DNA from 2 places in the Brevibacillus sp. genome. Region 1 is predicted to be linked to the other one. Evidence: riboswitches for the same ligand, from Rfam matches in the RefSeq annotation. Region 1 holds a riboswitch; the other holds the start of a gene.
What was found. A riboswitch is a leader RNA that binds a small molecule or an ion and turns the genes downstream of it on or off. The one in region 1 is predicted to bind thiamine pyrophosphate.

Region 1 (3,206 bases):
CCAGCTTGCCGTTGAAAAAGCAGCCGACCGTGACAGAAAACGTCCGGGTCGTCATCATCCCCGAATACGACTACAATCCATGCGGGGGAACCCATCCGGCGCGCACGGGTGAAGTGGGCGCCATCAAAATCCTCGGCTGGGAGCGACATCGCGGGAACATCCGCCTGGAATTTATTTGCGGTTTGCGCGCTTTGCGGGATTACACGCGCAAGCAGGCGACTGTCCGCGAACTGGCCAAGCTGCTCGTCACGAGCGAGGCCGAGCTGATCGCCCAGGCGGAGCGTGTTTTGTCCGAGCGCGATTCGCTAAAAGCCAAGCTCGCCGAAGTGGAAAAACAATTGCTTGAGGTCGAGGTGCGAAAACAGCTCGCCACGGCTGAGCGGGAGGGTGGCGCGCGCGTGATCGCCCGTGTGTTCCCGGACAAATCAATCCAGCAATTGCAGCAGTTTGCCCAGTTGATGGTCGCGGAAGCTCCAGATGCCGTCTGCCTGCTCGCGGCTGCAACAGACGACAAAACCCAGCTTGTGTTTGCACGCGGGCAAGAAGTCAATGTCGCCGTGAATCAGCTGATCAAAGACACCTTGCCATTGATTGCCGGAAAAGGCGGCGGCAACCCGGCGATGGCCCAAGGCGGCGGACAGTCCGAGCCGCATGCTGACGAAGTAATTGCCCACGCGCGCAAGCTGCTTGCCCAGCTGCTGGCTTAATACGACGCGCAACCATAACGACAATGCAAGGAGGAGTCTATCATGTTCTGGAATCCCGGAGACAAAGTCCGCGTCAAACAGCGGACAGGAGAATACATCGCCGAAGTGCTGGAAATTCACGATACAAAACTTTTGGTCAAAGTGCTGGCGGTGACGAAGTACCCGCAACAGGGCGATCTGCACACTTCCTATGAAGTAGACGTGCCGCTGTTCCACCAGCGTCCAGCGCTTTCTTATCTGGAAAAATTCATGGCCCCGGTGTCGGCAGTGATGCGTTACAACGGCGAGGTGCCCGAGTACAAAGAATCTGTGCGCATCGCCATGGAGAGCGAGATGGACAAGCTGAGAAAAATGGCGGCTTGGGCACAGCGCTGCCTGACGGAACTGGAAGCAATGCACAAGGAAACCTTTACAAACCCGAAATAGAGTGGTACTGTAATACTCGAACGTAAGACAATTGCATAGGTTTACTACCAAACGGGGGCCGAGCGTCGTTGGCTGAGATTGTAACGAGTGTGTTACTGACCGTTGAACCTGACCTGGGTCATGCCAGCGGAGGAAGAGGTATATGAATCGATTTCACTAGGGCGGTCGTTTGCGAGATTTTTCGCAGAGGATGCGCACCAGTTGATGAGATCAACTCAACCATCCCACGGCGGATGGTTTTTTTATTCCATCTGTCCGTTTGGATACGTATACGGCTTCCACCGTTTGACTGGAGTGACTTCCGGCAGGCGAGGGAAGCCGTTTTTTGTCCCTCGGCAAGTGCCACCAAGAAGGAGGAATACAATGGTTGTTGTGCTGAATGGAAAAACAGCAGAGCTTTCGGCCGAAATCAATACGGTTCGCGCTTTGCTCGCTTCGTATTCCCTGCAAGAGAAAATCGTGGTCGTGGAGCGCAACGGAGAAATTATCGACCGCTCCCTGTATGAACAAACGCCGATTGCCGATGGAGACCGCATCGAAATCGTTCATTTTGTCGGAGGAGGATGATCATCATGGATACTTTGAAAATTGGACCTTACGAGTTTCGCTCCCGTTTGTTGCTCGGGACTGGAAAATTCGCAGACTTGGAAACGCAAGGGAAAGCGGTGGAAGTGTCGGAAGCGGAAATTTTGACGTTCGCCATTCGCCGACTGAATTTGGAAAATCCGCAAGAACCGAACTTTTTGGAACAGCTCGATCTGAAAAAATTCACTCTGCTGCCAAATACAGCAGGAGCCTATACAGCCGAGGAAGCGGTGCGCATCGCCCGCCTGGCGAAAGCGTCCGGCTTGTGCGACATGATCAAGGTAGAGGTCATCGGTGACCCGAAAACATTGCTGCCTGATCCGATCGGCACATTGGAAGCGTCGAAAATTTTGGTCGAGGAAGGCTTCATCGTGTTGACTTACACGAACGACGATCCGATTCTCGCCAAGCGCTTGCAGGATGTAGGCGTTCATGCCGTCATGCCAGGAGCGTCGCCGATCGGTTCTGGCCAGGGAATCGTCAACGAAAACAACTTGCGCTTCATCATCGAGGACGCCAAAGTGCCGATCATCGTCGATGCGGGAATCGGTTCTCCGGCAGATTGCGCGAAAGCAATGGAGCTGGGCGCAGACGGTGTCTTGTTGAATACGGCTGTTGCTCTCGCGGACAATCCGGTTTTGATGGCAGAAGCGATGAAGCTGGGCGTAGAAGCGGGACGCAAAGGCTTTTTGGCAGGACGCATCCCGAAAAAACGTTACGCGCAAGCGAGCAGCCCGGTGGAAGGGATGATTGAGTAGCGTGGATCGTCTGACAGAAGCGGTAGAGTCGATCGCCAATCGCAAGGACGAGCTGTTCGCCCTGTTGGCAAAGCTCGTTTCCCAGCCGACCGTCAGTCCGCCCGCGCGAAACAGCGACGAGGCGCAATCCGTCATCGCAAGCCAGCTTGCAGACATGGGCTTTGCGGTGGATCGCTTCCAGGTTTACCCCGGCGACGACAACGTGGTAGGTCGTCTTTCGGGCCGTGATTCGGCGCGGGCAAACAGCCTGATTGTCAATGGGCATATCGATGTGGCCGAGGTTGGAGACGAAACGGGCTGGACGTATCCGCCCTTTTCGCTGACGCTCGGCGCAGACGGTCGCTTGTACGGACGCGGGGTCGCGGACATGAAGGGCGGGCTCGCTGCGAGTTTGTTCGCCATCCAAATGCTTCGCGAGCATGGCGTCGAGCTGGCAGGCGATCTGCTGTTCCAATCCGTGATCGGAGAGGAAGCCGGAGAGGCGGGGACGCTCGTTGCCATTGAACGCGGCTACCAGGCTGACTACGCAGTCGTCGTCGACACGAGCAACCTGCATATGCAAGGGCAGGGCGGCGTCATCACTGGCTGGATTACGATTGAAAGCCCGACTACGTTGCACGACGGCATGCGGGCACAGACGATCCATGCCGGAGGACGAGTGCGCGGAGCTTCTGCGATTGAGAAAATGATGAAGGTAATCTCGGCTCTGCAAGAGCTGGAGCGCGACTGG
Region 2 (3,206 bases), on a different contig from region 1:
ACATTTTGCGATGTTTTGACGGAAAGTAACTTTCTCGCTTTTTGCGTGATAAGATAAGAAAATAGATGACGTTCCTTGGGAGGGGAGCCATGAACCAAGCGATTCGATTTGATTATTCCAATGCACGCGGCTTTGTGAGACAGCATGAATGGGAGCAGCTTGCGCCAGCAATCGGGCAGGCGCATGAAATGTTGCACAAAAGAACGGGTCCAGGCAGAGACTATCTTGGCTGGGTAGATTGGCCGAACAAATACGACCGCGTCGAGTATGAGCGGATTCGCCAGGCGGCGGCACGTATCCAGGCTGACTCAGATGTGCTTTTGGTAATTGGAATCGGAGGTTCATATTTAGGAGCGAAAGCTGTACTGGACGTATTGGGCCACAGCTTTTACAACTTGCTGCCGAAGTCGAAGCGGCGATCGCCGGAAATTTATTTTGTCGGCAACAATATTAGTCCGGTGTATATCTCTCATCTGATGGACGTGTTGGAAGGCAAAGACGTCTCCATCAACGTCATCTCCAAATCGGGCACGACGACAGAGCCTGCTATAGCTTTTCGGCTGTTGCGCAATTGGCTGGAAAACAAGTACGGCCGCGAGCAGGCGAAGAAGCGAATTTACATTACGACGGACAAAGCGCGGGGGGCCTTGAAAAAGCTTGCGGAAGATGAGGGCTACGAGAGCTTTGTCATTCCCGATGACATCGGCGGGCGTTTTTCTGTCCTGACAGCAGTCGGACTATTGCCGATCGCCGTGAGCGGCGCCGATATGGATGCCCTGATGAAAGGAGCGCAAGATGCGAGCGAGCGGTACATGGTCATGGATTTGGCCGAAAATCCGTGCTACCAGTATGCGGCGATTCGCAACGCCCTGTACCGCAAAGGCAAAACGGTGGAGCTTCTGGTCAGCTACGAGCCGCAGTTCCGGTTTTTCGCCGAATGGTGGAAACAGCTTTTCGGGGAGTCGGAAGGCAAGGATGGCAAAGGAATTTTTCCCGCCGCTGCCGAATTTTCCACAGACTTGCATTCCTTGGGGCAGTACATACAGGACGGCATGCGACACTTGTTCGAGACAGTGGTAACCGTAAACAAGCCAGCCATCGATGTCACGGTAGAAGAAGACCCGCTTGATGTGGACGGACTGAACTTTTTGTCCGGCAAGCGGATGGGATTTGTCAATAAAAAGGCTTTCGAAGGGACGGTGCTCGCCCACGTGGATGGCGGCGTGCCGAACCTGCTTGTCGAGATGCCAGAGGCGACGGCGTATCACCTCGGGGCCTTGATCTACTTTTTTGAAAAGGCGTGCGGAATCAGCGGCTATTTATTGGGCGTCAATCCGTTTGACCAGCCCGGGGTGGAGGCGTACAAGGCCAACATGTTCGCTCTTTTGGGCAAACCTGGATTCGAGCAGCAGAAAGCGGAATTGGAGGCAAGATTGCGCGATAACAAGACATATTTGACCGTGGAAGAGACAGCAGCGTACTTGGAGCTTCCGGAAACGTTTATTTTGGAAAAGATTCACCAGGGCAAGATTCGCGCTCTGCACGACGGCTACGAGTACGTCATCAACAAGGAACAGTTCAACCATCATATGGAAGAAATGCGCAAGCTCCGCGAGTTCGAGGAGGCAGCGCGCCATGAGACGGTTCCGGAGAGCTACGATGTAAAAGACGAGGATTGAGCGTATAGCATCTTGTCACTGGCGGCCAGGAGGACTATACTTGGTTGGTGAAATGAATATGTAAAGAAGCAACTTGGGGAGTCCTTCACGCGGGGCTGAGAGGATGGAAGCATACGACCGTCGACCCATTGCACCTGATCCGGATCATGCCGGCGCAGGGATACGGTTGCCGGCGAACAGCGCTTTTTTCTTTGGCTATACGGCGTATGAAGCCCACCTTTTCCTGCTTGGGAACGGGTGGGCTTTTTGTATGTTGCCCTGTTCAACTTGGATCAGGAGAGAGATCACAACAGCGAGGAGAGAAAAACGTGGGCGATTGTCTCATAGTGGGTGGAGGAGTTATCGGTTTAAGTCTGGCGTATGAATTGTCGCGCAGAGGGATGGGCGTCACGTTGGTTGAGCAAGGAGAATGGGGCGGACAGGCGTCCTCGGCAGCAGCGGGCATGCTCGCGCCGTTGAAGGAGTTTACAGCGCCCGGTCCCATGCTCGATTTCGGCATGACGTCGCTGGCTTATTATCCGCAGTGGGCGCAAGAGTTGGAGGAGTTTACCGGGGGCGATGTACAGCTCAGCCTGGAGGGGCTGCTCACAGTCGCGCTCGACGATGGTGAGCAAGCACAGTTGGCAGAGAAATTTCGCTGGCAAAAGGACGCGGGGCATAGCGTGCACTTTTTGACGGAAAGGCAGCAATTGGCGGAGGTGGAGCCGCTGTTGACAGACAAAGCGCAGGCAGCGATTTACTCCCCGTACGAGGGGCACATCAACAATCGCATGTTGCTTCGCGCTTTGGTGACAGCGTGCAAGCTGCAAGGAGTTGTGCTGCATTCCGGCTGTGTCGTGAGCGGCATCGCGGTAAAAGGCGGGAAAGTAGTTGGCGTGGACAGCTCGCTCGGGCCGTTGCGCGCCGCGCATACGGTGATCACTTCGGGAGCGTGGGCAGGTGTCATGCTGGACTTGCTGGGTGTGTCGGTTCCGGTGCGTCCGGTTCGCGGTCAGATTGCCGCTGTTTCCTCTGTCGGCATTCCGCTGCGCACCGTCATTTTTGGCACGACGGGATATGTGACGCCGAAAAAAGACGGCAAAATCGTGCTTGGCGCAACAGAAGACGAGAGCGGCTTTCAGCGCGAAGTGACGATGGCGGGGTTAGCCAGCATCCTGAACGGGGTCATGCCGTACGTTCCGGCCTTGCATTCAGCCGCTTTTCTGGAGGCGTGGGGCGGATTGCGGCCAGCTACGGCGGATGGCAAGCCATTGCTTGGGCCTGTACCTGGATGGGAAGGGCTGTCGATTGCCGGAGGGCACTTCCGCAACGGCATTTTGCTCTCGCCCGCCACAGCGAAGTGGATGGCGGACTATCTGGAAAAAGGAGAGCGGGAGCAGCTCGCCCCGTTTTTGCCTGCGCGCTTCGTAACAGAAGAAAACGTCAGCGCACATAAAATGGGCTAGTCTTGCCTGCAAACCGGAACACCTCCCCATGGGCACATGTATATGGTAATAAAGAGCACCAGAAGGGGAGGAGTTTCCATGC

Region 2: another riboswitch for thiamine pyrophosphate. It lies ahead of thiO (glycine oxidase ThiO); the one in region 1 lies ahead of thiS (sulfur carrier protein ThiS).

What each region holds. Positions count from the first base shown of each region.
Region 1 is NZ_DOTK01000060.1:53,614-56,819, forward strand. It holds gene DEP07_RS18550 (alanyl-tRNA editing protein) at 1-707, shown strand, start outside; gene kapB (sporulation phosphorelay system protein KapB) at 750-1,133, shown strand; TPP riboswitch at 1,175-1,285, shown strand; gene thiS (sulfur carrier protein ThiS) at 1,497-1,700, shown strand; gene DEP07_RS18565 (thiazole synthase) at 1,706-2,476, shown strand; gene DEP07_RS18570 (acetylornithine deacetylase) at 2,469-3,206, shown strand, end outside.
Region 2 is NZ_DOTK01000066.1:68,491-71,696, reverse strand. It holds partial or broken gene DEP07_RS20175 (glucose-6-phosphate isomerase) at 90-1,439, shown strand; gene DEP07_RS27770 (excisionase family DNA-binding protein) at 1,461-1,679, shown strand; TPP riboswitch at 1,744-1,860, shown strand; gene thiO (glycine oxidase ThiO) at 1,988-3,124, shown strand; gene DEP07_RS20165 (hypothetical protein) at 3,203-3,206, shown strand, end outside.